3 regions of the Streptococcus parapneumoniae genome follow, and region 1 is predicted to be linked to each of the others. Evidence: predicted binding sites of a transcription regulator. Region 1 holds the regulator's gene; each other region holds the start of a gene.

Region 1 (10,128 bases):
CCGTCCTAGAAGTGGAACAATCCGCGTCAAATCCCAGAAAGTTGCGATTGAAAGATTAACTTTTGCTGAAATTGCAGAAGTGACTTCTTCTGAGGTTCTGGCTGGGCAAGAAGGTTTAGATAGAGAATTTAGTAAGTTTTCAATTGGTGCCATGACTGAACAAAATATCCTGTCCTACCTTCACGATGGGGGGCTCTTGATTGTCGGAGACCGAACCCGTATTCAGTTGCTAGCCTTGGAAAATGAAAATGCAGTTCTGGTTACAGGGGGATTTCAGGTTCATGATGATGTACTTAAACTGGCCAATCAAAAAGGGATTCCTGTTCTGAGAAGCAAGCATGATACTTTCACTGTCGCGACCATGATCAATAAAGCCTTGTCAAATGTCCAAATCAAGACTGATATTTTGACAGTTGAGAAGCTTTATCATCCAAGTCATGAGTATGGTTTTCTGAGAGAGACAGACACTGTTAAAGATTATTTGGACTTAGTTCGTAAGAATCGAAGCAGTCGTTTTCCAGTTATTAACCAACATCAGGTTGTCGTTGGAGTTGTAACTATGAGAGATGCGGGCGATAAGTCACCAAGTACCACAATTGACAAGGTTATGTCGCGTAGTCTATTTTTAGTTGGATTATCGACAAATATTGCCAATGTTAGTCAACGGATGATTGCTGAAGACTTTGAAATGGTACCAGTTGTTCGGAATAATCAAACCTTGCTTGGAGTTGTGACACGACGAGATGTCATGGAGAAGATGAGCCGTTCCCAAGTTTCGGCTCTACCGACTTTTTCTGAGCAGATTGGACAAAAACTTTCTTATCACCATGATGAAGTAGTGATTACAGTGGAACCCTTTATGCTTGAGAAAAACGGTGTTTTAGCTAACGGTGTATTGGCGGAGATACTGACTCACATGACCCAAGATTTGGTTGTGAATAGTGGCCGCAATCTCATTATCGAGCAAATGCTGATCTACTTTTTGCAGGCTGTTCAGATAGATGATATACTGCGCATTCAAGCACGGATTATTCATCATACGAGACGATCAGCTATTATTGACTACGATATTTATCATGGTCACCAGATTGTTTCAAAAGCAAATGTAACCGTTAAAATTAATTAGAAACTAGGAGAAAAAATGATAACATTAAAATCAGCTCGTGAAATCGAAGCTATGGATAAGGCCGGTGATTTTCTAGCAAGTATTCATATCGGCTTACGTGATTTGATTAAGCCTGGCGTAGATATGTGGGAAGTTGAAGAATATGTTCGCCGTCGTTGTAAGGAAGAAAATTTCCTTCCGCTTCAGATTGGTGTTGACGGTGCTATGATGGACTATCCTTATGCTACCTGCTGCTCTCTTAATGATGAAGTGGCTCATGCTTTCCCTCGTCACTATATCTTGAAAGATGGTGATTTGCTCAAAGTTGATATGGTTTTGGGAGGTCCTATTGCTAAATCTGACCTGAATGTCTCAAAATTAAACTTCAACAATGTTGACCAAATGAAGAAATACACTCAGAGCTATTCTGGTGGTCTAGCAGACTCTTGTTGGGCTTATGCTGTTGGTACACCGTCCGAAGAAGTGAAAAATCTGATGGATGTAACTAAAGAAGCCATGTATAAGGGGATTGAGCAAGCTGTTGTTGGGAACCGTATTGGTGATATCGGTGCAGCCATTCAAGAATACGCTGAAAGTCGTGGTTACGGTGTAGTGCGTGATTTGGTTGGTCATGGTGTTGGCCCAACCATGCACGAAGAACCAATGGTTCCTAACTATGGTATTGCTGGTCGTGGACTCCGTCTCCGTGAAGGAATGGTCTTGACTATTGAACCGATGATCAATACAGGTGACTGGGAAATTGATACAGATATGAAGACTGGTTGGGCCCATAAGACTATTGACGGTGGACTATCTTGTCAATATGAACACCAATTTGTCATTACTAAGGATGGTCCGGTAATCTTGACTAGCCAAGGTGAAGAAGGAACCTATTAATAAAAAGTGAAAAGACTACTGGAAGTTTATTTTGATAAAAAATCCAGTAGATCTTTTCATAATAAAACGCATTGTATCAGTATTAGGGGCTGATATCATGCGTTTTTCTGATTTTAAGATTTTTTCCAACTCTGTTTGTAACCACATCATAACAAAGGGCCTAGGATTCAGAGCTCTCCTCCTATATACTATTAGTAAAGCAAAACTAGGGGAGAATATTTTAGTGTCGCAATCTATTGTTTCTGTAGAGGTTCCACAATATTGTCGTTTTGATTCTAAAAAGAGAAATGGAATCCTGTTTAACGTTCGTATTGCCAATCTTAAATTTACTTTTTTATATTGAGGTATTGAGCTAGTTTATGAAAAAATTGAGTGAAAAAGTCGAGTGTTTTAGAAACCCACAGTGTAGTATTTTAGTTTCAATCCACTATATTTTGCTACTCCCCGTAAAGTTTCTATTTTCCCTGAATTCTGATATAATAGAAATATTGACTTCAAGAGTAAGGAAGAGAAGATGAACGCATTATTAAATGGAATGAATGATCGTCAGGCTGAGGCGGTGCAAACGACAGAAGGGCCCTTGTTAATCATGGCGGGGGCTGGTTCTGGAAAGACTCGAGTTTTGACCCACCGTATCGCTTATTTGATTGATGAAAAGCTGGTCAATCCTTGGAATATCTTGGCCATTACCTTTACCAACAAGGCTGCGCGTGAGATGAAAGAGCGTGCTTATAACCTTAATCCAGCCACTCAGGACTGTCTGATTGCGACTTTCCACTCCATGTGTGTGCGTATTTTGCGTCGTGATGCGGATCATATTGGCTACAACCGTAATTTTACTATTGTGGATCCAGGGGAGCAGAGAACGCTCATGAAACGCATTCTCAAACAATTGAACTTGGATCCTAAAAAATGGAATGAACGAACTATTTTGGGGACCATTTCCAATGCTAAGAATGATTTGATTGATGATGTAGCTTATGCTTCCCAAGCTGGCGATATGTATACGCAAATCGTGGCCCAGTGTTATACAGCCTATCAGAAAGAACTGCGTCAGTCGGAGTCGGTTGACTTTGATGATTTGATTATGCTGACCCTGCGTCTCTTTGATCAAAATCCTGATGTTTTGACTTACTATCAACAGAAATTTCAGTACATCCATGTTGATGAGTACCAAGATACCAACCACGCTCAGTACCAATTGGTCAAACTATTGGCTTCCCGTTTTAAAAATATCTGTGTGGTTGGAGATGCGGATCAGTCTATCTACGGTTGGCGTGGTGCTGATATGCAGAACATTTTGGATTTCGAGAAAGATTATCCCCAAGCCAAGGTTGTTTTGTTGGAGGAGAATTACCGCTCAACTAAAACCATTCTTCAAGCGGCCAACGAGGTAATTAAAAACAATAAAAACCGCCGTCCTAAGAATCTTTGGACTCAAAATGCGGATGGGGAGAAAATCGTTTACTATCGTGCCGATGATGAGCTGGATGAGGCTGTATTTGTAGCCAGAACCATCGATGAACTTAGTCGCAGTCAAAACTTCCTTCATAAGGATTTTGCAGTTCTCTATCGGACTAATGCGCAGTCTCGTACTATTGAGGAAGCCCTGCTCAAGTCAAATATCCCTTATACCATGGTCGGTGGGACAAAGTTTTACAGCCGTAAGGAAATCCGCGATATTATCGCTTATCTTAATCTTATTGCCAATTTGAGTGACAATATCAGTTTTGAACGTATTATCAACGAACCGAAGCGTGGAATTGGGCCAGGTACAGTTGAGAAAATCCGTGATTTTGCGAATATGCAAAACATGTCCATGCTAGATGCTTCTGCAAACATCATGTTGTCTGGTATCAAGGGTAAGGCAGCTCAGTCTATCTGGGATTTTGCAAATATGATGTTAGATTTACGAGAGCAGCTAGACCAATTAAATATTACAGAGTTGGTTGAGGCTGTCCTTGAAAAAACAGGTTACGTCGATATTTTAAATGCTCAAGCGACTTTAGAAAGCAAGGCTAGGGTTGAAAATATTGAAGAGTTCCTTTCTGTGACGAAAAACTTTGATGATACCTCTGATGGTCCAGAAGAGGAAACTGGTCTGGATAAACTGAGTCGTTTCTTAAATGACTTGGCCTTGATTGCGGATACAGATTCAGGTAGTCAGGAGACATCAGAAGTGACCCTGATGACCCTGCATGCTGCCAAAGGTCTCGAGTTTCCAGTTGTCTTTTTGATTGGGATGGAAGAAAATGTCTTTCCACTTAGTCGTGCGGCTGAAGATCCAGATGAATTAGAAGAAGAGCGCCGTCTAGCCTATGTAGGTATCACGCGTGCAGAGAAAATCCTCTATCTGACAAATGCCAACTCACGCCTGCTTTTTGGTCGTACCAACTACAACCGTCCGACTCGTTTTATTAACGAAATCAGTTCAGACTTGCTTGAGTATCAAGGTCTGGCTCGTCCAGCAAATACAAGCTTTAAAGCATCATATAGTAGTGGTGGCCTTTCCTTCGGTCAAGGAATGAGTTTGGCTCAGGCTCTTCAAGACCGTAAACGCAGTGCAGCCCCAAAATCTATCCAGTCAAGCGGTCTTCCATTTGGTCAATTTACAGCTGGGGCAAAATCAGCGTCTAGTGAGTCAAATTGGTCCATTGGTGATATTGCCCTCCACAAGAAATGGGGAGAGGGAACTGTTCTGGAAGTTTCAGGTAGCGGTGCTACTCAGGAATTAAAAATCAATTTCCCAGAAGTAGGTTTGAAAAAACTTTTAGCCAGTGTGGCTCCAATTGAGAAAAAAATCTAATTTTTCATCCTTCTCACGAATAATAAAGTGAGGAGGATTTTTATGTACAGTATTTCATTCCAAGAAGATTCATTATTACCAAGAGAGAGACTGACCCAAGAAGGAGTAGAAGCGCTCAGTAATCAAGAGTTGCTAGCTATTTTACTTAGGACAGGAACACGTCAAGCCAGCGTTTTTGAAATTGCCCAGAAAGTCTTGAACAACCTTTCAAGCCTAACAGATTTGAAAAGAATGACCCTGCAGGAATTGCAGAGTCTGTCTGGTATCGGTCGTGTTAAGGCTATAGAGTTGCAAGCTATGATTGAACTGGGACATCGTATTCATAAACATGAGACTATTGAGATGGAAAGTATTCTCAGCAGTCAAAAGTTGGCTAAGAAGATGCAACAGGAATTGGGGGATAAAAAACAAGAGCACCTGGTGGCGCTCTATCTCAATACTCAAAATCAAATCATCCATCAACAGACCATTTTTATCGGTTCTGCAACTCGTAGTATCGCTGAGCCGCGAGAGATTCTTCACTATGCTATCAAGCATATGGCGACTTCTCTCATCTTGGTCCACAATCATCCTTCGGGAGCGGTAGCCCCTAGCCGAAATGATGATCAGGTTACAAAACTTGTCAAAGAAGCCTGCGAACTGATGGGGATTGTCCTCTTGGACCATTTGATTGTCTCACAATCTAGTTACTTTAGTTACCGTGAAAAGACAGATTTAATCTAAAGTTCATTAACGACATAGTCAAAGAGGTTTTTATCTTTGGGACGATTTTCAAATAGAAACTCTGGATGCCATTGGACACCGAGAAAGGCAACATCATCCGTACTCATGACAGCCTCAATGATACCATCTTTAGGATCATGAGCCGCAATCTTTAAATTTGGTGCTAAATCCTTAATGCTCTGATGGTGGAAGGAGTTGATATGGGAAATTTCTCCATAGATTTCTCGGAGAACAGTATCAGGTTCTGTCACCAAGCGTTGAGTTGTGTACTCGGCAGAACAATCCTGCCAATGATCTTCGATATCTTGGTACAGAGTTCCGCCCATGGCAACGTTAAAAAGCTGAGTCCCACGACAGACGGAGAAAATAGGCTTTTTCTGTTTAATGGCTTCCTTGATGAGGGCCAGTTCGAAGATATCTCTTTGAAGGTGGTAGTCATCGCTATCAATGGTTTTCAGTTCGCCATAGAATTTTGGATCAACATTTTGTCCACCTGTCAAGATGAGCTTGTCAATCAAACTGATATAGTGGCTAGCCATTTCTTGATCACCAATCGGTAGGATGATGGGAATCCCTCCAGCGTCTTTAACGCCTTCAACAAAGCCTTTTGCTGCGTAGCTCATCATGATGTCATCATCTGGATGAGTTTTTTCGTTTCCTGTAATCCCAATAACTGGTTTTTTCATAAAATGATTTTCGCTTTCTAATCCTCTTTTCGCATGAAGTAGAGGAGGGTTTGGAGTTCACTTGTCAAATCGACATACTGAACGACCACGTCTTTTGGTAAATGCAGATGTACTGGTGAAAAACTGAGAATTCCTTTCACGCCAGCATCTACCAAGAGATTGGCAACCTCTTGTGACTTGACGCTGGGAACGGTCAGGATAGCAGTCTTCACATCAGCATTCTTGATTTTATCCTTGATTTGAGAAATTCCGTAAATGGGAATCCCATCAGGAGTTTGGGTCCCGACCTCAGGGTGGTCATCTAGATCAAAGGCCATGATAATCTTCATCTTGTTACGTTCGTGGAAGCGATAGTGGAGAAGGGCATGGCCCATATTTCCAATACCTACCAGCATAACATTGGTGATGGAGTTATCATTGAGCAAATCGGCAAAAAATGTCATCAGTTTTTTGACATCATATCCAAATCCACGCCGACCTAGTTCACCAAAATAGGAAAAATCCCGACGTACGGTCGCTGAATCAATCCCAATGGCCTCTGCAATTTGCTTAGAGTTGGCACGTTCAATCTTTTCTGCATGAAATCTCTTAAAAATTCGATAGTAGAGAGAGAGTCTTTTCGCTGTAGCTTTTGGAATAGCAGACTGTTTATCTTTCACAAAATCACAACCTTTCTATTCTTCTATTTTATAGAAACATTGTGAAAAAATCAACAAAAACAAGAAAAAACTAAGAAAAATCTTAGTTTTGTTGTAAAAAATCTGCATGTGATAGAAAACGGTAGAGGTCTCCGACCAGTCCTTGGTAAACTTCCTGTCCCTCAAAAGTCAAAGAAGTCACATACAGTGTATCTGGTAGGGTTACACATCCTGACAGAGCTAGCATGAGAGCTTCATAATCCTCATACTTGAGAGTACGCTCAACATGATAGCTGTCCTTATAGGTCAGTTCAAACATTTTAGCTCTATCTTTCTGATTTTGTAAAGACACCACGTTCTACCAAGCTATCCATGAGGAAGTAGAATTTTTCCTGATGAATGTGGTGGTCTTCTGATTTGAAAATATCAACTAGACGTAGCCCAAACTTGTCAGTGATATTGATTTTAGCCCCTGTAAGTTCCTTGTTAATGATGATTTTAAGTTGGAAGCCTTCACCGCTGTTTGGCACTTTTTCAAGTAGGCGAGTTAGTTCATAGTTACCAACCTTTGTCTCAAAAAAAGTATTGTCTTTGAGGGTGAATTTTTTAACAGAAGGGCTAAGAGTGTAGTCGTAACGACAATTTTTTAACTGAATGGTTTTTTCAAATGCCATATGGCTAACCTCCGATAATTTCTTTTAAGGTTTTTGCGAGGGTTTGTAGGTCTTCAACAGTATTTTGTGGAGACAAACTGATACGAACGGATTCCTTCAAGCGGTCTGAATTTGCTCTGTACATGGCTTCAAGAACATGGCTGGATTGGACAATGCCTGCTGTACAGGCTGAGCCAGTAGAGATTGAAATTCCAGCTAAATCTAGCCGAAGGAGTAAGAGGTCATTTTTTTGATCAGGAAATCCAATATTGAGGACATAAGGGAGATGATGTTCTCCTCTATTCAAGTAATATTGAATGCCCTCTAGTTCTGCCAGAAAGGCAGTTTCTAAATTTTGTACATGTCGAAAATGTTCTTCCTGTTTTTCTAGGTCTTCTTTTAGGGCTGCAACCATACCCACGATGGCAGCTAGATTTTCAGTTCCGGCTCGTTTTTTCTGTTCTTGGTCTCCGCCATGAAGATAGGAATCAAAATCCATGCTAGATGCGTAGAGAAAACCGATTCCCTTAGGACCATGGAACTTGTGGGCAGAAGCAGTGAGAAAATCAATGCCCAATTCTTCTGGGTGTATAGGGATTTTACCAATAGCCTGAACTGCATCGACATGATAGGCGGCTGGGTGTTGCTTGAGTATTTGGCCAATTTCAGCAATGGGCAGTAGGTTTCCAGTCTCATTATTGGCAAACATGGTAGAAACCAAAATCGTATCGTCACGTAAGGCCTCTTGAATTTGCTGGGCGGTGATTTCTTGATTTTCTGGCTGGATAATGGTTGCTTCAAACCCAAAGTGTTGAACCAAGTAATCAATTGTTTCAAGGACAGCATGGTGCTCAATAGCAGTTGTGATAATATGTTTTCCTTGTTCTTGGTGACGAAGGCAGTAACCAATGATAGCAGTATTGTTGCCTTCTGTCCCACCAGAAGTGAAAAAGATATGTTGAGGTTTTGTCCCCAGTAACTGAGCTAGCTCCTGACGGGCTTCTCGCAATAGTTTGCCAGCTCGACGACCATGAGCATGAATACTAGAAGGATTTCCATAGGTTTCTTGCATAACCTCGGTCATAGCTGAAATAGCAACTGCTGACATAGGAGTCGTTGCAGCATTGTCCAAATAAATCAAAGAATCACCTTATTTCTTTTTGTTGTAGGCAAAGAGTGGGCTGACTGGTTTTCTTTCGTGGATACGGACGATAGCATCACCAATTAACTCACTAGCAGTGATGTAGCATACGTTTTTAGGAGTTTTTTCTTTTGTTGCTACTGAATCAGTCACAAGAATTTCTTTAATATTAGTATTGTCAAGAAGTTCAGCAGCTCCTTCGACGAAGAGGCCGTGGCTAGAAACAGCATAAATTTCTGTAGCTCCTTCACGTTCAACGATTTTAGCAGCTTCAGAGAAGGTACGTCCTGTATTCAGAATATCATCAATCAAGATGGCTTTTTTACCTTCAACATCACCGATAATATAACCTTCGTTGCGAGTTGCATCATCCTGAGGGTAGTCGATAATGGCGATAGGAGCATCAAGATACTCAGCCAAGCTACGCGCACGTTTGACACCTGAATTTTTAGGGCTAACGACAACAACATCTGAACCGAGTAGTCCCTTATCGCAGTAATGTTTTGCAAATAGGGGAACAGTGAAAAGATTATCCACTGGAATATCAAAGAAACCTTGAACCTGAACGGCATGCAAATCAAGAGTCAGGATACGATCAACCCCAGCCTTAACCAGCATATTGGCAACTAGTTTTGCTGTAAGTGGCTCACGAGGACAAGCAATGCGGTCTTGACGTGCATAGCCAAAATATGGAAGGACAACGTTGATACTGTGGGCACTTGCGCGCACACAAGCGTCGACCATGATCAACAATTCCATTAGGTGGTTGTTAACAGGGAAACTTGTTGATTGGATGATGTAAACATCATAACCACGGACACTTTCTTCGATATTTACTTGGATTTCTCCGTCTGAAAATTGACGTGATGATAGTTTTCCAAGTGGGACACCAACAGCTTCAGCAATTTTCTGTGCAATCTCTTGGTTAGAGTTGAGTGCGAAAAGTTTCATGTTTTTTCTATCTGACATTATAGACCGTCCTCTGTAAACTTTTTAAATCCTAGTGATATTTGCCTTACCTATATGAACTGGGATTTGTGTATTTTTATCTTTTCTATTTTACCAAAAAATGGAGATTATTTCAGCTATTTTTCATACTTTTGACAAATCGAACCAATTTTGAGGGAGCTTTTTGATAAGAAATCTGATTTTTCTCTAAAAATTGCTGGAAATTCTGTTTGCCTTGCTCATGATTTTCCACTTCAAGCTCCAATTCGTAATCCGTCATATCAAAGTATTGACTTTCATCCAGAGCCATGAGACCGATAGCTGTTTGCATTTCATAGCGAAGCGTTGTTAGACAACCAAGAACCTGCCATTCACTAGTTTGGATACCATGTTTAGCCAATTCATCAAGAACCAGCCCTTGAGGAAGTTCTTCCTTACTCAGATAGTTCTCAGCATCTTTTAGTTGCAATTTTTGGTTGTATTCCATGTTCCCAACACTTTGTGGGACTTTGAGTGTCAATTCTGCCCAGT
Region 2 (10,128 bases), 1.0 Mb from region 1:
GATAAGATTGCGGAGTACGCTATTCAAAACATGGCCAGCCGTGGAATTAGTTACATTATTTGGAAACAACGTTTCTATGCTCCATTCGATAGCAAATATGGACCAGCTAACACTTGGAACCCAATGCCAGACCGTGGTAGCGTGACAGAAAACCACTATGACCACGTTCACGTTTCAATGAATGGATAAATCAGACTTTGTAATATCATTTTGACGAATGAGATTTAGCTTTCATGATAGGAAGCGAGTCTCGTTCGTTTTTTCTTTGTCATACTCTTCGAAAATCTCTTCAAACTACGTCAGTTTTATCTGCAACCTCAAAGCTGTGCTTTGAGCAACCTACGGCTAGCTTCCTAGTTTGCTCTTTGATTTTTATTGAGTATCAATATGGATGGAAAATGGAAGTTACCATTTTGTAATGATTGAAGCAACATTCTTGCAATCTATTTTACTTTGTATTATACTTGATTAATCAACTATTGATGAATCAATAGAAAAGAGAAAGAAATGATAGAGATTCAAGATTTACTGTATCAACTCCGCTTGTCTGAGCAAGCGAGTACGCAATTATTTGAAAAAAGACTTGGGATTAGTTTGACACGGTATCAGATTTTACTGTTTTTACTGGAGCATTCCCCTTGTAACCAAATGGCAGTTCAGGAGCGTTTGAAGATTGATCAGGCTGCCTTGACACGACATTTCAAGATTTTGGAAACGGAAGGTTTAGTGGAGCGTCATCGCAATCCTGAAAATCAGCGAGAAGTGTTGGTAGAGGCTACGAAGTATGCCAAGGAGCAGTTAGTGGTGAATCCCCCTTTGAAACATATCAAGGTTAAGGAAGAGATGGAAAGTATCTTAACAGAGTCTGAGAGAACAGAGCTCAACCGTTTATTAAATAAATTGGTTTTGGGTATTGAGAATATAGAAATTTAAGGAGAAATAGATGTCAATTATGACAATCATTTTAGCAACAATCGTTGCTTTGGAGCATTTTTACATTTTTTATTTGGAAAGTATTGCAACGCAATCAGATGCGACTAGTCGTGTCTTTAACATGGACAAGGAAGAACTAGCTCGTCCGTCTGTAAGTTCATTGTTTAAAAATCAAGGTATTTATAATGCTTTGCTAGGAGTCTTTCTCTTGTATGGAATTTATTTCTCACAGAATTTAGAAATTGTGACTATTTTTGTCTTATTTGTGATTGGGGCTGCGGCTTATGGCTCTCTTACAGCAGATAAGAAAATTATTTTGAAGCAAGGTGGACCAGCTATTTTGGCCTTGATTAGTATTTTTCTCTTTAAATAAGTTCAAAGGTCAATCTTAGTCTCTCTAGTCCTTTTCGCTCCAGAATAAGGGAAATATGTTATACTTGTTTTTAAGAAAAAAGTCTCATTGAATTGGTTTTGAGGAGTTAGAAATGAAAGTATTAGTGACAGGTTTTGAGCCCTTTGGAGGGGAAAAGGTCAATCCAGCTTTGGAGGCCATTAAAGGTTTACCAGCTGAAATCCATGGTGCTGAGATCCGTTGGTTAGAAGTGCCAACAGTCTTTCACAAATCGGCCCAAGTATTGGAGGAAGAGATGAGTCGTTATCAACCTGATTTTGTCCTTTGTATCGGCCAAGCAGGTGGAAGGTCTAGCTTGACACCTGAGCGAGTAGCTATTAATCAAGATGATGCACGCATTCCTGATAATGAGGGTAATCAACCGATTGACCTTCCCATTCGCCCAGACGGTTCTCCGGCCTACTTTAGTAGTCTGCCGATTAAAGCAATGGTTCAAGCTATAAAAAAAGAGGGATTGCCGGCCTCTGTTTCCAATACGGCAGGGACTTTTGTCTGCAATCATTTGATGTATCAGGTCCTCTATTTGGTAGAAAAGAAATTTCCATATGTTAAGGCAGGTTTTATGCATATTCCTTATATGATGGAACAGGTGGTGAATAGACCGACTACTCCAGCTATGAGTTTAGTGGATATTAGGCGAGGGATAGAAGCGGCCATCTGCGCCATTATAGAACATGGAGATCAAGACCTCAAGTTAGTAGGTGGAGAAACTCATTGATAGAAAAAAGCTTGATGGAAAACCTTCAAGCTTTTGGACGTTTGCGAGCCAGTACTGCTCGGTAAAAAATCATTTTATTGATTTGAATGTAGGGTAGGAGTGAGAAACTAGCAATCCCAAAGGTAATCCAATTGAGGAAGTACCAAGGAAGGAGTTGTAAGTCTAGGACGAAACGATGGAACTTGTAACCTTTCATCAGGAAACGGCTGGTTTTAAGGATTTGCCCTGGTTTAGCTTGTCCTAAGTCTAGGGTGTCACAGAGGAGAAATTCTACCTGAGAATAGGCATAATATTGTGGGATATAGAGACTATTTCCGACAATCATCAAGAGGATACTTGCTAGAAAATAAAGACCAAAGGTCATGAGGAAACGCTCGGTTTCAATTGACGTGAGATCCAGATTGGGAAATTCAGGATGAAGGACAATGAATTTCTTTGCTAGAAAGCTACTGTAAAAAAGAAAGTAAATTCCAAGCAAGCTAGGAATGCTCCATAAAAAGAGAGAGAAACGTTTGAGAAGGAGGGTCAAAAAGGTTTGTGAAAAGTGCTCTTCGTCAAATAGAGCCAGACTATTTTTGACGGATAGTTCTGTATCTGGATTCTTGATGAGTTTCAGAGTTGTATAAACTGAACTGGTTAGAAGTATTGTTCCGATAAAGGAGACTAATAGAGGAAAAAGGTAGGCTTGGAATACATGATCAAGAACGCTTAAAAAGGAATGCTCTAAAATAGACTCGTTGATACGTTCTAAGGGATTGAGGAAGCCAGACAAGATGACTAGCATGCTAGGCAAGAGATAGACGAGAAAGAGGCGGGGATTTTCAGCCTGAAATTGTCTGGCTTGCAGACGAACGGTTTTTAAATCAATTTTTGGGTATTTCATTCTCTCATTATACCATAGTTCGTGACAGTTCCTACTTTTTTTGATAAAATCATACAGTATGCCCTTGGGCACAAAGTATGAACTGGGACTGTCTTTCCCAGCTTCGGAGGTAAAAAATGTCAGATTCACCAATCAAATATCGTTTGATTAAGAAAGAAAAACACACGGGAGCTCGTCTGGGAGAAATCATCACACCCCATGGTACCTTCCCAACACCTATGTTTATGCCAGTTGGGACACAAGCCACTGTCAAAACTCAGTCGCCTGAAGAATTGAAGGAGATGGGGTCGGGAATTATCCTATCAAACACTTATCATCTCTGGCTTCGTCCTGGAGATGAACTCATTGCACGCGCTGGTGGTCTCCACAAGTTCATGAATTGGGACCAGCCTATCTTGACAGATAGTGGTGGTTTTCAGGTTTATTCCTTAGCAGATAGCCGTAATATCACAGAAGAAGGAGTAACCTTTAAAAACCATCTCAATGGTTCTAAGATGTTCCTATCGCCAGAAAAAGCCATCTCTATTCAGAACAATCTGGGCTCAGACATCATGATGTCTTTTGATGAATGCCCTCAGTTTTACCAACCTTACGACTACGTTAAGAAATCAATCGAGCGTACCAGCCGTTGGGCTGAGCGTGGTTTGAAGGCTCATCGTCGTCCGCATGACCAAGGATTATTTGGGATTGTGCAGGGGGCAGGATTTGAAGACTTGCGTCGCCAATCGGCTCATGACCTTGTCAGCATGGACTTCCCAGGCTATTCTATCGGTGGTTTGGCAGTGGGAGAAACCCACGAGGAGATGAATGCCGTCTTGGACTTCACAACCCAACTGCTTCCTGAAAATAAACCTCGCTATTTGATGGGTGTGGGAGCACCAGATAGTTTGATTGATGGGGTGATTCGTGGTGTAGATATGTTTGACTGTGTCTTGCCAACTCGTATCGCTCGTAACGGGACTTGTATGACTAGTCAAGGTCGTTTGGTTGTCAAAAATGCTCAGTTTGCTGAGGACTTTACGCCACTGGATCCTGAGTGTGATTGCTACACATGTAAGAACTATACACGCGCTTATCTTCGTCACCTGCTCAAGGCTGATGAAACCTTCGGTATCCGCTTGACTAGCTACCATAACCTTTACTTCTTGCTCAACCTGATGAAGCAAGTGCGACAAGCCATCATGGATGACAATCTCTTGGAATTCCGTGAGTATTTTGTTGAAAAATATGGCTATAATAAGTCAGGGCGTAATTTCTAAAACGGAATAGATATAAGCTAAAAATCCTAAGTTTTCTCTTGGGATTTTTCTTCTTTTTTTGATAGAATAAAGTGTACAATGAAAGGGAGAATAAACTCGTATGCGCATTAAATGGTTTTCCTTGATTAGGATTACAGGTTTACTTTTGGTACTCTTGTATCACTTCTTTCAGACCATCTTTCCTGGAGGATTTTTCGGGGTAGATGTCTTTTTCACATTTTCAGGTTTCCTGATTACGGCTTTACTTATCGAAGAATTTTCTAAAAACCATGAGATTGACTTGATTGGATTTTTTAGGAGACGTTTTTATCGGATTGTGCCACCTGTGGTTTTGATGGTCTTGGTGACCATGCCCTTTACTTTCTTGGTTCGCCAAGACTATGTGGCTGGAATTGGTGGTCAGATTGCGGGTGTCTTAGGCTTCATGACCAACTTCTATGAACTCCTAACAGGTGGGAGTTATGAATCTCAGTTCATTCCTCATTTGTTTGTTCATAATTGGAGCTTGGCTGTTGAGGTTCACTACTATATTCTTTGGGGATTGGCAGTTTGGTTTTTATCCAAACAGGCTAAATCAAATGGTCAGTTGAAGGGAATGGTCTTTCTCTTATCTGCTGTTGCCTTCTTGATCAGCTTCTTCTCCATGTTTATTGGTAGTTTTCTAGTGACCTCTTATTCCTCTGTTTACTTCTCCAGTTTAACTCATGTCTATCCATTCTTTTTGGGAAGTGTGCTAGCAACTATTGTAGGCGTTCGTCAGACGACTTCCCTAGTCAAGCAGTTGGATAAAATCTGGGATTTACGAAAGACCCTTTTAGTTTTTGGAGGAGGTTTGGGCTTCTTACTCATTTTGACCTTCTTTGTCAAATTTACCTATCTCTTTGCCTATCTTATTGGCTTCTTGCTTGCCAGCCTTGCAGCCCTTGCTATGATTCTGGCGGCGCGTGTCTTACATGAAAAGACCCCTAACATGCAGGAGCCAAAGTTTATCAGCTTTTTAGCAGATACTAGTTATGCGGTTTATCTTTTCCATTGGCCTTTCTATATTATTTTCTCACAGTTGACCTCAAATCTTTTTGCTGTGTTGCTGACTTTGATTTTTTCTTATGGCTTTGCTAGCCTATCATTCTATGTATTGGAACCTTGGATTGCAGGAAAGAACACACCTGTTTTACAAACTCTTCGTCCCCTGCCTTATATTCACGCAATTCTTGCAACAAGTACAGGAATCTTGGCCTTCATTGTCTTCTTAGTAACTCTGTTGGCACCACAAGTGGGAGCGTTTGAGACAGACTTAACTGTCAATGGTTTGAAGCAGGCTGCAACAAATATTAGCCAAACAAAAGTGATGGCAGAACGAGCAGAAGCTGATAGTTTGGGGATTGCTGATGGTACTATGTTAATTGGTGACTCGGTGGCTTTAAGGGCAAATACAGCCCTGCAGACAGCCCTTCCTGGAGCACAGATTAACGCGCAAGTCAGCAGAACAACCAAGAATGCCAATGAAATCATGCTAAATAATAGCCAGAATAAATTTTTACCTAAGATGGTGGTCATTGCGACTGGGGTAAATAATCCTGAAAATTACAAGGAAGACTGGGATAGTATCGTAAAAAATCTTCCTAAGGGCCACCATATGATTTTAGTGACTCCTTATGAGGGAGATAAGACAAAAGAGACCTATGCCATCGTTGAGAAGGCTGCTGCCTATATGAGAGAATTGGCAGAGAAGACTCCTTACATCACGATAGCAGATTGGAATCAAGTTGCGAAAGAACATCCAGAAATTTGGGCAGGAACAGACCAAGTCCATTTCGGAAGTGACACTAGCACTATTGAAGCAGGAGCTAAATTGTATGCAGATACCATTGCTACAGCCTTGCAAACAGCTCAAGACAAGCCAGTCAAATCTAAATAACTTGTATTTAAAAAGAGAAGAGTTGGAGACATCCAGCTCTTTTAAAATATCTCTAGAAAATAGGTCTATACCATTTACAAATGAATCAGAAAAGTTTATAATGTAATTGACATAATAAATATCAAAAGTAATCTTTTAAGGAGGTCATTATTATGCCTAATTACGTTAAAGCAGATCAGTTTTTCTATCCATTTGGCATTCGTCGCGGTGGGTACTTAGAACTTGTTGATGGCAAATTTGGGAAACATGTGGATCAAATTCCTGAAGGAGCAGAGGTTCTTGACTATACTGGTTATAGCATTGCACCAGGTCTTGTGGATACTCATATTCATGGATATGCAGGTGTAGATGTGATGGACAACAACATTGAAGGTACATTGCATACTATGAGTGAAGGACTTCTTAGTACCGGTGTTACCAGTTTCTTGCCCACAACTTTAACAGCCACTTATGAGCAATTGCTTGCAGTCACTGAAAATCTTGGAAACCATTATAAAGAAGCAACAGGTGCTAAGATTCGTGGGATTTATTATGAAGGTCCATATTTCACAGAAACTTTTAAGGGGGCACAAAATCCAACTTATATGAGAGACCCGGGTGTTGAGGAGTTTCATTCTTGGCAGGATGCTGCAAAAGGGATGCTAAATAAAATCGCTATTGCACCAGAACGTGATGGGGTGGAAGATTTTGTACGTACTATTACAGGTGAAGGTGTGACAGTTGCACTTGGACACTCAGATGCGACATTTGAACAAGCTAAGAAGGCAGTTGATGCTGGAGCTAGTGTATGGGTACATGCCTATAATGGGATGCGTGGTTTAACACACCGCGAACTAGGTATGGTAGGAGCTATGTATGAGCTCCCACATACTTACGCAGAATTGATTTGTGATGGTTATCACGTAGATCCAAAAGCTTGTGAGATTTTACTTAAGCAAAAGGGGACAGAAAACATCGCTCTTATTACGGACTGTATGACAGCTGGTGGGCTTGAAGACGGTGACTATATGTTGGGAGAATTCCCTGTTGTAGTAGCAAATGGAACTGCACGTCTCAAATCTACTGGTAATTTGGCAGGTTCTATCCTCAAACTTAAAGATGGTATGAGAAATGTAGTCGAGTGGGGTATTGCGAATCCGCATGAAGCAGTCATGATGGCCAGCCTCAACCCAGCTAAATCCGTTCACATTGATGATGTCTGTGGTCAAATCCGTGAAGGTTATGACGCGGACTTTATCGTATTAGATAAAGATTTGGAATTGGTAGCAACCTATCTAGATGGTGTGAAACGTTATCAAGCATAAGATAGAAAGCAGAAGTTAGAGACTAGCTTCTGCTTTTTTATCTATATTGCTTTACCGGTAAATAAAAAAGTTAAAAAAATCACAAAAAAGCTTGAGCAAACAAATGAAAAAGCTTACAATTATATTATAAATAGTACAAATAAAAAAACGGAGGAGTGCTTTATGAAAGCCTATACTTATGTTAAACCAGGACTTGCTTCTTTTGTTGATGTAGACAAACCAGTTATTCGCAAGCCAACAGACGCTATTGTGCGTATCGTAAAAACCACTATTTGTGGAACAGACCTCCATATCATTAAAGGAGATGTTCCTGCTTGTCAAAGTGGTACCATTCTTGGCCACGAAGGAATTGGGATTGTTGAAGAAGTTGGAGAAGGAGTTTCTAACTTCAAAAAAGGCGACAAGGTCTTGATTTCTTGTGTCTGTGCCTGTGGTAAATGCTACTACTGTAAAAAAGGAATTTATGCCCATTGTGAAGACGAAGGGGGCTGGATTTTCGGTCACTTGATTGACGGTATGCAGGCTGAGTATCTACGTGTCCCTCATGCAGATAACACTCTTTACCACACTCCAGAAGACTTGTCAGATGAGGCTTTGGTTATGCTATCAGACATTTTGCCTACTGGGTATGAAATTGGTGTCTTGAAAGGAAAAGTAGAACCTGGTTGTAGCGTAGCCATTATCGGTTCAGGTCCAGTTGGATTGGCTGCTCTATTGACAGCTCAATTCTATTCACCAGCTAAATTGATTATGGTAGACCTAGACGATAACCGCTTGGAAACTGCTGTATCATTTGGTGCGACTCACAAGATTAATTCTTCAGACCCTGAAAAAGCCATTAAAGAAATTTATGATTTGACAGATGGTCGTGGTGTAGATGTTGCTATCGAAGCTGTTGGTATTCCTGCAACATTTGATTTCTGTCAAAAGATTATCGGTGTAGACGGAACGGTTGCCAACTGTGGTGTGCATGGTAAACCAGTTGAATTCGATTTAGACAAACTTTGGATTCGCAACATCAATGTAACAACTGGTTTGGTATCTACAAATACAACTCCACAATTGTTGAAAGCACTTGAAAGTCATAAGATTGAACCAGAAAAATTGGTAACTCATTATTTCAAACTCAGTGAAATTGAAAAAGCCTACGAAGTCTTCGGTAAGGCAGCAGACCACCATGCCATTAAGGTCATTATCGAAAACGATATCTCAGAAGCTTAAGTCGTAAAAATATTTTTGAACATGAGCAAATAGAAATTCAGTCATCCATCAGATGGCTGGATTTTTTATCAAAAAATTAAGAAATGAGCATATTTCTTTCCTTGTTTAGCGGAATTGGTTATAATATACGGTACAAAGGAATGAATGAATATGTATCGTGTTATAGAAATGTACGGAGATTTTGAACCCTGGTGGTTTATAGAAGGTTGGGAAGAAGACATTGTAGCAAGTAGAAAATTTGACCAGTATTATGATGCTCTCAAATACTATAAAACTTGCTGGTTTAGATTGGAGCAAGAATCCCCTCTTTATAAAAGTAGAAGCGATTTGATGACCATTTTCTGGGACCCAGAAGACCAACGCTGGTGTGATGAATGTGATGAATATTTACAACAATACCATTCTTTGGCTCTTTTACAGGATGAGCAGGTTATTCCAGATGAAAAACTACGTCCAGGCTATGAAAAACAAACTGGTCAGGAAAGGCATCGTTCTTGCCGTATGAAATTAAAATAGAGAAAAAGTAACTTTTTGGGAGTTGCTTTTTTTTATTTTTCCAAATCTTTGCGAATAGTATAGGTGAGGAGGTAAGTATGGTTCAAGAAATTGCACAAGAAATCATTCGTTCGGCTCGGAAAAAAGGGGCACAAGACATTTATTTTGTCCCCAAGTTAGACGCATATGAGCTTCATATGAGGATAGGAGACGAGCGCTGTAAAATCGGTTGTTATGATTTTGAAAAATTTGCGGCCGTCATCAGTCACTTCAAGTTTGTGGCGGGTATGAATGTGGGAGAAAAGCGACGTAGTCAACTTGGTTCCTGTGATTATGAATATGACCAGAAGATGGCGTCTCTACGTCTATCTACTGTAGGCGATTATAGAGGGCAGGAGAGTTTAGTCATTCGCTTGTTGCACGATGAGGAGCAGGATTTGCATTTTTGGTTTCAGGATATTGGAGAACTGTGTAAGCAGTATAGGCAACGTGGTCTCTATCTCTTTGCTGGTCCAGTCGGCAGTGGCAAGACGACCTTGATGCACGAATTAGCCAAGTCCCTCTTTAAAGGACAGCAAGTCATGTCCATCGAAGATCCTGTCGAAATCAAGCAGGAGGACATGCTCCAGTTGCAGCTAAATGAAGCGATTGGGCTTACCTATGAAAATCTGATTAAGCTTTCCTTACGTCATCGTCCTGATCTCTTGATTATCGGAGAAATTCGAGACAGCGAGACGGCGCGTGCAGTGGTCAGAGCTAGTTTGACAGGGGCGACAGTCTTTTCAACCATTCATGCCAAGAGTATTCGAGGTGTTTATGAGCGCTTGCTGGAGTTGGGTGTGAGTGAGGAGGAATTGGCAGTCGTTCTGCAAGGTGTCTGCTACCAGAGATTGATCGGGGGAGGAGGAATTGTTGATTTTGCAAACAAAGACTATCAAGAACACCAGCCAACTAGCTGGAATGAACAGATTGACCAGCTTCTTAA
Region 3 (10,128 bases), 980 kb from region 1:
TTGGCATACAGTCTTGGTTGAAGATGGAACAGACTTGGAAGCTATCCATGCTGCTATCGAAACAGCTAAAGCTTCAGGCAAACCATCTTTGATTGAAGTGAAGACTGTCATTGGATACGGTTCTCCAAACAAACAAGGAACTAATGCTGTACACGGTGCTCCTCTTGGAGCAGATGAAACTGCAGCAACTCGTCAAGCCCTTGGTTGGGACTACGAACCATTTGAAATCCCAGAACAAGTATATGCTGATTTTAAAGAACATGTTGCAGACCGTGGTGCATCAGCTTATCAAACTTGGACAAAGCTAGTTGCTGATTATAAAGAAGCTCACCCAGAATTGGCTGCAGAAGTAGAAGCCATCATTGACGGACGTGATCCAGTTGAAGTGACTCCAGCAGACTTCCCAGCTTTAGAAAATGGCTTCTCTCAAGCAACTCGTAATTCAAGCCAAGATGCCTTGAATGTTGTGGCGGCTAAGTTGCCAACCTTCTTAGGAGGTTCAGCTGACCTTGCTCACTCGAATATGACTTATATCAAGACTGACGGACTTCAAGACGATGCTCATCGCTTGAATCGTAACATTCAGTTTGGTGTTCGTGAATTTGCCATGGGAACAATCTTGAACGGGATGGCCCTTCACGGTGGACTTCGTGTATACGGTGGAACTTTCTTCGTCTTCTCTGACTATGTGAAGGCAGCTGTTCGCTTGTCAGCCTTACAAGGACTTCCTGTGACTTATGTCTTTACCCACGATTCAATCGCAGTTGGTGAAGACGGTCCAACGCACGAACCAGTTGAGCATTTAGCAGGTCTTCGTGCTATGCCAAATCTAAATGTTTTCCGTCCAGCAGATGCGCGTGAAACGCAAGCAGCTTGGTACCTTGCAGTGACAAGTGAGAAAACACCAACTGCCCTTGTCTTGACCCGTCAAAATTTGACTGTTGAAGAGGGAACAGACTTCGACAAGGTTGCAAAAGGTGCCTATGTTGTCTATGAAAATGCAGCAGACTTTGATACAATCTTGATTGCGACAGGTTCAGAGGTTAATCTTGCTGTCTCAGCTGCCAAAGAATTGGCTAGTCAAGGAGCAAAAGTCCGTGTAGTCAGCATGCCATCTACAGATGTCTTTGATAAACAAGATGCAGCATACAAGGAAGAAATTCTTCCAAATGCAGTTCGCCGTCGTGTTGCAGTCGAAATGGGTGCAACTCAAAACTGGTACAAATATGTTGGACTAGATGGTGCTGTTCTTGGTATTGATACCTTCGGAGCCTCTGCCCCAGCACCAAAAGTATTGGCAGAATATGGCTTTACTGTCGAAAATCTAGTAAAAGTCGTTCAAAACTTGAAATAATTCTAAAAATCAGGGCGCAAGCTCTGGTTTTTTCTTACTAGAAAAGTAAGGTACAATCTTGTAAAAGTAGCTGAAATTTGATATAGTAGTCCTATGTAAAAGACAAAGGAGAAGACAATGAATCCAAATTATACATTTTTAATCATGCTAGCCCTTATGGTGGGTTTGATGTTCTTTACGCAACGCTCTCAAAAGAAACAAGCACAAAAACGTATGGAAAGCTTGAATAAACTACAAAAAGGCTATGAAGTTATTACAATCGGTGGACTTTATGGAACAGTCGATGAAGTGGATACGGAGAAGGGAACAATAGTTCTTGACGTAGATGGAGTTTACTTGACTTTTGAACTAGCTGCTATTAAGACAGTATTACCGCTGAAAGAAACAGCTTCACTAGAAGGCGCAATTGAAAAATAAGACGGGATCACGAACTCCCGTTTTTCTATAAAAGAAAGGAAATGGGATGAAAAAATTAGTCTTTGTCTGTCTGGGGAATATTTGCCGCAGTCCTATGGCTGAGTTTGTGATGAAATCAATGACAGATAACTACGAAATCCAAAGTCGAGCAACGTCCTCTTGGGAACATGGCAATCCGATTCATAAGGGAACTCAAGGGATTTTTCAAGAGTATGAGATTCCTTATGACAAAGCCAAAACATCGCTTCAGATTAGTAAGGAAGATTTTGAATCCTTTGATTATATTATCGGAATGGACGCTTCAAATGTTTCTGACCTACGTCAGATGTGTCCAGTAGACTGTCAAGATAAGATTTACTCATTTGCATCTGAAAGTGTTCCAGACCCTTGGTATACAGGAGATTTTGAGGAAACCTATCGACGTGTTCAAGAGGGTTGTCAAGTTTGGCTAGAACGTTTAGAAAAGGAGAGTGAAGATGGAAAATCTTAAGAATTTTTACAACAAGTATCGTGTCTATCTGACTCGTCCACGTTTAGAGCTTTTAGCAGTAGTTGCCATTGTTTTTTGTGCTCTACTCGTCTTTTTTCTAAATATTCCCGGAAAAGGTGTTCTAAAGCTTGATAATGGAACGATTGTTTACGACGGCAGTCTTGTCCGTGGTAAAATGAATGGCCAAGGTACCATTACCTTCCAAAATGGAGACCAATATACAGGTGGCTTCAACAATGGAGCCTTCAACGGAAAAGGTACCTTTCAATCTAAAGAAGGCTGGACCTACGAAGGGGATTTTGTAAATGGTCAAGCTGAAGGAAAAGGGAAACTAACAACAGAACAAGAAGTCGTTTATGAAGGGACTTTTAAACAAGGCGTTTTTCAACAAAAATAAAGCCTCCTTATCAAAGGAGGTATTGTTAGAATGTTAAAGTAAGCGCTTACCTGCAAATCCCTATCTTTCCAAGTCCCTCTTCCAAGTAAGTTTGTGAAATAAAAAAACATTTGAAATAAATTTCACAAACTTTAAAGAAAAAGCTTGCTAAGAAAAGAAAATGACAAACATTTCACAAGGTGCTAAAAATTCTTTGTGAAATGTTTATGAAACTGTTTACAAAGTTGAAATAATACGTTATAATAAACTTGTGAAAAAATTAACAAAGGATTAAATCCTTGAAAGCTATGGAGGAAAATATGGCTGATAAAAAAACTGTGACACCAGAGGAAAAGAAACTCGCTGCTGAAAAGCATGTCGATGGATTGGTGCAAAAAGCTCTAGTTGCTCTTGAAGAAATGCGTAAGTTGGATCAAGAGCAGGTTGACTACATCGTTGCTAAAGCGTCAGTGGCAGCTTTGGATGCCCACGGGGAATTGGCTTTACATGCCTTTGAAGAAACAGGACGTGGTGTATTTGAAGATAAAGCAACTAAGAACTTGTTTGCTTGTGAACACGTAGTAAACAACATGCGCCATACTAAGACAGTTGGCGTTATTGAAGAAGACGATGTAACAGGATTGACTCTTATCGCTGAACCAGTTGGTGTTGTCTGTGGTATCACTCCTACAACAAACCCAACATCAACAGCAATATTCAAATCATTGATTTCATTGAAGACACGTAACCCAATCGTCTTTGCCTTCCACCCATCAGCACAAGAATCATCAGCTCATGCAGCTCGCATCGTCCGCGATGCAGCTATCGCAGCTGGTGCTCCTGAAAACTGTGTACAGTGGATCACTGAACCATCTATGGAAGCAACTAGTGCCCTTATGAACCACGAAGGTGTTGCGACAATCCTTGCAACAGGTGGTAATGCTATGGTTAAAGCCGCATACTCATGTGGGAAACCAGCTCTTGGGGTAGGTGCCGGAAACGTTCCAGCTTATGTTGAAAAATCAGCAAATATCCGTCAAGCAGCACACGATATCGTTATGTCTAAATCATTTGATAACGGTATGGTCTGTGCTTCAGAGCAAGCGGTTATCATTGATAAAGAAATTTACGATGAATTTGTAGCAGAGTTCAAATCTTACCACACTTACTTTGTAAACAAGAAAGAAAAAGCTCTTCTTGAAGAATTCTGCTTTGGCGTGAAAGCAAACAGCAAAAACTGTGCTGGTGCAAAATTGAACGCTGACATCGTTGGTAAACCAGCAACTTGGATTGCAGAACAAGCAGGATTTACAGTTCCAGAAGGAACAAACATTCTTGCTGCTGAATGTAAAGAAGTTGGTGAAAACGAGCCATTGACTCGTGAGAAATTGTCACCAGTTATCGCAGTTTTGAAATCTGAAAGCCGTGAAGATGGTATTACTAAGGCTCGTCAAATGGTTGAATTTAACGGTCTTGGACACTCAGCAGCTATCCACACAGCTGACGAAGAATTGACTAAAGAATTTGGTAAAGCTGTTAAAGCTATTCGTGTTATCTGTAACTCACCTTCTACTTTCGGTGGTATCGGGGACGTTTACAATGCCTTCTTGCCATCATTGACACTTGGATGTGGTTCTTACGGACGCAACTCAGTTGGGGATAACGTTAGTGCCATTAACCTCTTGAATATCAAAAAAGTCGGAAGACGGAGAAATAACATGCAATGGATGAAACTTCCTTCAAAAACATACTTTGAACGTGATTCAATTCAATACCTTCAAAAATGTCGTGACGTTGAACGTGTCATGATCGTTACTGACCATGCCATGGTAGAGCTTGGTTTCCTTGATCGTATCATCGAGCAACTTGACCTTCGTCGCAATAAGGTTGTTTACCAAATCTTTGCTGATGTAGAACCAGATCCAGATATCACAACTGTAAACCGTGGTACTGAGATTATGCGTGCCTTCAAACCAGATACAATCATCGCTCTCGGTGGTGGATCTCCAATGGATGCTGCTAAAGTAATGTGGCTCTTCTACGAACAACCAGAAGTGGACTTCCGTGACCTTGTTCAAAAATTCATGGATATCCGTAAACGTGCCTTCAAGTTCCCATTGCTTGGTAAGAAGACTAAATTCATCGCGATTCCAACTACATCTGGTACAGGATCTGAAGTAACACCATTTGCCGTTATCTCTGATAAAGCAAACAATCGCAAATACCCAATCGCTGACTACTCATTGACACCAACTGTGGCAATCGTAGACCCTGCCTTGGTATTGACAGTTCCAGGATTTGTTGCTGCGGACACTGGTATGGACGTATTGACCCACGCGACTGAAGCCTACGTATCACAAATGGCTAGCGACTACACTGACGGTCTTGCACTTCAAGCCATCAAGCTTGTATTCGAAAATCTTGAAAGCTCAGTTAAAAATGCAGACTTCCACTCACGTGAGAAAATGCATAACGCTTCAACAATCGCTGGTATGGCCTTTGCTAATGCCTTCCTAGGTATTTCTCACTCAATGGCCCATAAGATTGGTGCGCAATTCCACACAATCCACGGTCGTACGAATGCTATCTTGCTTCCATATGTCATTCGCTACAACGGTACACGTCCAGCTAAGACAGCAACATGGCCTAAGTACAACTACTACCGTGCAGATGAAAAATACCAAGATATCGCACGCATGCTTGGACTTCCAGCTTCTACTCCAGAAGAAGGTGTGGAATCTTACGCAAAAGCTGTCTACGAACTTGGTGAGCGTGTAGGTATCCAAATGAACTTCAAAGCACAAGGAATTGATGAAAAAGAATGGAAAGAACATTCACGTGAATTGGCCTTCCTTGCTTATGAAGATCAATGTTCACCAGCTAACCCACGTCTTCCAATGGTTGACCACATGCAAGAAATCATCGAAGATTCTTACTATGGTTACAAAGAAAGACCAGGACGCCGTAAATAATTGTTATCAGCCTAGAGGCAGGAATTTCCTGTCTCTTTTTTTGTAATTCTATTTGAAAAATGGTATAATCATCGCATATATTTATTTGAAAATCAAATCTTTTATAATCATGCGAGGGGCAAATGAACAAGATAAATGAGTTAGGGGATAAAGTGCGACTTTTAAGAGAGGAGAAAGGCCTTAGTCGTCCAGTTTTTTGCGGGGATGAATCCGAATTATCAGTCCGTCAGTTGGTGAGAATCGAAAAAGGAGAATTTCGCCCGACGATAAAAACACTAGAATATATTGCGGATAGATTAGAAATTCCGTCCTACGTCTTGATGCCAGATTATAAGGAATTACCCAAGCGTTACCAAGAATTAAAGTACTTTCTTTTACATCATCCTGACTATGGAGACAAGGAGTTGCAGGAACAAAAGGAAGAATATTTCGATGAGATTTTTGAGAATTTTTATGATGATTTGCCACGTGATGAGAAAGTGCTAGTGGATTGTCTTCAAGCTATAGATGCAGTGAGAATGACTAGTAATTCCTTATATGGAAGCAGTGTGATTGAGGACAGTCTTCAAGACTTACTATCCAGAGATGTATATAGGGCTGAGGAATTGTTGAAGTTGAGACTGTATTTTCTTTGTCAGTTAATGGATGGTTTAAACGAGGGTGAGATAAAAAGTCTGAGCATGAAACTATTCTTTATTTTCATGACAAATTAAGTTCTCAGGTTGATAAGATAGAATTCGATTGTTTGGACTTACTTAGAGACTCCTTGTTAGCTTCTTTAACTTGTATAGAGATTATGGGGCTGTTTCGTTATTTTAAGAGAGCAGTTGAGACCTTAAATAAAATAGGGCAGAAAACACGAGATTTCCAAAAGCAACCGATTGTCTTGATGGTAGAATGGAAATATTATATTCAGATGGATTATGATACAGCTAAACAAAAGTATGAAGAAGCAAAAATGATGGCGAGGATGTTTGGTAATGAGCAGTTAATTGTTAGTTTAGATAAGGAATGGAGCGAAGACTTAGAAAGGTATTGTTAAATGCTTTATAGGAGTGACATTTCTGTCATTGAGGGAATGCCGCTTTTTTGTTACAATGAATTTTATACTCAATGAAAATCAAAGAGCAAACTAGGAAACTAGCCGCAGGCTGTACTTGAGTACGGCAAGGCGACGTTGACGTGGTTTGAAGAGATTTTCGAAGAGTATTACTTGATATACATCCAGAAGCAAACTAGGCAATAGAGAGAAAATTCTAAGTAGTAGGCCCATAGGGGCAATCAACTTGAAGGATTTTCTATCAGTACGATGTATGACGATAACAGTTTTAAACAAGGGGGAAAGAATGTCCATTTTATCCATTAAAAATATTTCAAAGTTTTACACTTTGGACGGTAAACATCAAGAGCAGGCTCTAAGAAATATTAACCTGCAGATTGCAAAAGGTAAAATTACAGCGATTTACGGTCCGTCAGGATGTGGCAAAACCAGTCTACTAAACATCATCAGCGGTTTAGACAGACAATATGAAGGAGTTTTAGAATTTAAAGGGGAATCCCTCCGTGACTTATCAGAGATTGAACTAACTCAATTTCGTAAAGATAAGATTGGATTTGTGTTTCAAAACTTTAACCTTATTCCTCATCAGTCTGTCTTGGACAATGTCAAGCTACCTCTCTATGTCAAAGATTTATCTGACAGGGAGATGACAATGATTGCAAAGGAGCAATTAAGTAACTTGGGCATGGAGCCTTTTATGGCTAAAAATGTTAAACAGCTTTCTGGCGGGCAAAAGCAACGCGTAGCAATCGCGCGTGCACTGGTAAATCAGCCAGATATGATTGTAGCAGATGAACCAACGGGTTCGCTGGATTCTCAATCCCAAGAAATGGTATTGGAAGTATTTAAAAATTTAGCCCAAACAGGGAAAACAGTATTGATCGTAACCCATAATCCAGAGGTTGCTGAATATGCAGACGTGATTATCAAAATGAAGGATGGTGAAGTCGTTGAAGAAGTCAAAAAATAAAGGATTATCATTGAAAAATAAATTCAAACTTTCTTTAAATAACTTTCTGGAAAGAAAGTGGCGTAACCTATTGATTGCGCTAGCAACTTCAATCGGTTTTGTAGGAGTCTTAATTTCTTTCGGCTTGGGAAATGCTTTGATTTCGATGATTGATGAAAATACGAATGGAGGTCAAATCCCTTCTCAAGTTCAGATTGCTTTAAACACAAAAAATGTTGGACGAGGCTTTTTGAACCAAGATGATAAGAACTATATCACGGATACAGTTGGCAAAGAAACTATTAAATATTTGGAGAGTCCTTTTGGTATGATCATGTCAAATATGACTATAGATGGTCAAGAAATGGATCTGAGTCAAACGATGCCTTCTTATGCTCAAGTGGTGAGTCTCTATGAGGATACAAGTATCTCTGTTAGTAGTAATGAGGCGGACAAAGTATTAGCCGGTTCCCTCTATACTGATTCAAATGAACAGGGATTGACGATTCCAAGCAGTTTACTAAAAAATTGGAATGAACAGACAGGAAAAAATCTGACAGCTAGTGATATTATTGGCAAATCAGTCTCGGCCAGCATTGTAGAAAATGATGCTGAAGCTAGCAAGACTGCTCAATTTCAAACAAAGATTGTACGTGTAATCAATGATGAAGATGACTTGGAGGACAGCAACAGTTTCATGCCGTCTCATCAAATGGAAACGATTTTGAAAGAGGCTGGATTTACAAAAGCTGTATCTTATTTTATCTTGGAACTCAAAGATCCATCACAAACAAAAGCGATAACAGAAGAATTGCAGAAAAACAAGAAGTATACTGTTCTTTCTCAACAGAAGGTTCTTGATATTGTGATTACTTTTATTCGTGTCATTCAGGGATTGTTGATTGTACTTTCATCACAAGCTATTGTGGTAGCAGCGGTCATGATTGGTATCATTATTTACATCAATATTATGCAACGTTCTAAGGAAATAGGCGTCATGAAGGCAGTTGGTTATCAGAATCGTGATGTCAAAGGAATTTTTATTTACGAGGCTATTTGGATTGTAGGCATTGCCTTGCTGCTGGCATTTTCGGTTGCACAAGGGGTGGGAAGTTTGGCGAATGCGATTGTAAATCACTTTTACCCATCCATCACGAAGGTTTTTGAATTAAATCCTCTATCTATTTTAGGAACTCTAGCTTTCGCTCTCTTGCTTGGTTATGTCTCAGCCTACTTCCCAGCACGTAAAATTAGTAAAATGGACCCTGTAGAATCGCTACGATATGAATAGTAAGGGATTTCCTTGATTTACAGTCTTAAAAAGAAACTAACATAGAAAAACAATGCCCGTACTTGCAATTAAACTTAAATAGTTATATAATAGGTTTGTTGAAAGGTGATTTGTAGTGATTCAAGTTACTCTTTTCACAATAAAAATTTCATGATTTTCATAAGGAGGAAATCACTAATGGTAGTTAAAGTTGGTATTAACGGTTTCGGACGTATCGGTCGTCTTGCTTTCCGTCGTATCCAAAACGTAGAAGGTGTTGAAGTTACTCGTATCAACGACCTTACAGATCCAGTTATGCTTGCACACTTGTTGAAATACGACACAACTCAAGGTCGTTTCGACGGTACTGTTGAAGTTAGAGAAGGTGGATTTGAAGTTAACGGTAAATTCATCAAAGTTTCTGCTGAACGTGATCCAGAACAAATCGACTGGGCTAACGACGGTGTAGAAATCGTTCTTGAAGCTACTGGTTTCTTTGCTAAGAAAGCAGCTGCTGAAAAACACTTGCACGCTGGTGGAGCTAAAAAAGTTGTTATCACTGCTCCTGGTGGAAACGACGTTAAAACAGTTGTATTCAACACTAACCACGACGTTCTTGACGGTACTGAAACAGTTATCTCAGGTGCTTCATGTACTACAAACTGCTTGGCTCCAATGGCTAAAGCTCTTCAAGACAACTTTGGTGTTGTTGAAGGATTGATGACTACTATCCACGCTTACACTGGTGACCAAATGATCCTTGACGGACCACACCGTGGTGGTGACCTTCGCCGTGCTCGCGCTGGTGCTGCAAACATCGTTCCTAACTCAACTGGTGCTGCAAAAGCTATCGGTCTTGTAATCCCAGAATTGAACGGTAAACTTGACGGATCTGCACAACGCGTTCCAACTCCAACTGGATCAGTTACTGAATTGGTAGCTGTTCTTGAAAAGAACGTTACTGTTGATGAAGTGAACGCAGCTATGAAAGCAGCTTCAAACGAATCATACGGTTACACAGAAGATCCAATCGTATCTTCAGATATCGTAGGTATGTCTTACGGTTCATTGTTTGACGCAACACAAACTAAAGTTCTTGACGTTGACGGTAAACAATTGGTTAAAGTTGTATCATGGTACGACAACGAAATGTCATACACTGCACAACTTGTTCGTACTCTTGAATACTTCGCAAAAATCGCTAAATAATTCATGAGTCGATAAAAAGCAAGACCTCTTG

Evidence for each region. The regulator Rex, encoded in region 1, represses fermentation and respiration genes when NADH is low (regulators of the CRP and FNR family bind a similar motif). The targets are predictions, from matches to a motif close to TTGTGAANTANTTCACAA.
Region 2: a site for Rex is predicted at 7,495-7,512, ahead of SP4011_RS01245 (zinc-dependent alcohol dehydrogenase family protein). Genes of this name have one in related genera too.
Region 3: a site for Rex is predicted at 2,907-2,924, ahead of adhE (bifunctional acetaldehyde-CoA/alcohol dehydrogenase). Genes of this name have one in related genera too.

Annotation. Positions count from the first base shown of each region.
Region 1 is NZ_AP026968.1:1,226,991-1,237,118, reverse strand. It holds gene spxR (CBS-HotDog domain-containing transcription factor SpxR) at 1-1,126, shown strand, start outside; gene SP4011_RS06500 (methionyl aminopeptidase) at 1,142-2,002, shown strand; gene pcrA (DNA helicase PcrA) at 2,517-4,808, shown strand; gene radC (RadC family protein) at 4,851-5,531, shown strand; gene SP4011_RS06485 (gamma-glutamyl-gamma-aminobutyrate hydrolase family protein) at 5,528-6,217, opposite strand; gene SP4011_RS06480 (redox-sensing transcriptional repressor Rex) at 6,235-6,876, opposite strand; gene SP4011_RS06475 (DUF4649 family protein) at 6,959-7,174, opposite strand; gene SP4011_RS06470 (DUF1831 domain-containing protein) at 7,182-7,529, opposite strand; gene SP4011_RS06465 (cysteine desulfurase family protein) at 7,534-8,649, opposite strand; gene SP4011_RS06460 (ribose-phosphate diphosphokinase) at 8,659-9,618, opposite strand; gene SP4011_RS06455 (CYTH domain-containing protein) at 9,731-10,128, opposite strand, start outside.
Region 2 is NZ_AP026968.1:214,862-224,989, forward strand. It holds gene SP4011_RS01205 (LysM peptidoglycan-binding domain-containing protein) at 1-189, shown strand, start outside; gene SP4011_RS01210 (MarR family transcriptional regulator) at 508-933, shown strand; gene SP4011_RS01215 (DUF1304 domain-containing protein) at 944-1,306, shown strand; gene pcp (pyroglutamyl-peptidase I) at 1,419-2,063, shown strand; gene SP4011_RS01225 (DUF975 family protein) at 2,089-2,946, opposite strand; gene tgt (tRNA guanosine(34) transglycosylase Tgt) at 3,063-4,205, shown strand; gene SP4011_RS01235 (acyltransferase family protein) at 4,306-6,123, shown strand; gene nagA (N-acetylglucosamine-6-phosphate deacetylase) at 6,276-7,427, shown strand; gene SP4011_RS01245 (zinc-dependent alcohol dehydrogenase family protein) at 7,590-8,648, shown strand; gene SP4011_RS01250 (DUF1033 family protein) at 8,799-9,164, shown strand; gene comGA (competence type IV pilus ATPase ComGA) at 9,242-10,128, shown strand, end outside.
Region 3 is NZ_AP026968.1:242,854-252,981, forward strand. It holds gene tkt (transketolase) at 1-1,354, shown strand, start outside; gene yajC (preprotein translocase subunit YajC) at 1,472-1,771, shown strand; gene SP4011_RS01370 (low molecular weight protein-tyrosine-phosphatase) at 1,818-2,261, shown strand; gene SP4011_RS01375 (MORN repeat-containing protein) at 2,248-2,658, shown strand; gene adhE (bifunctional acetaldehyde-CoA/alcohol dehydrogenase) at 2,958-5,609, shown strand; partial or broken gene SP4011_RS01385 (XRE family transcriptional regulator) at 5,732-6,651, shown strand; gene SP4011_RS01390 (ABC transporter ATP-binding protein) at 6,956-7,639, shown strand; gene SP4011_RS01395 (ABC transporter permease) at 7,608-8,909, shown strand; gene gap (type I glyceraldehyde-3-phosphate dehydrogenase) at 9,087-10,097, shown strand.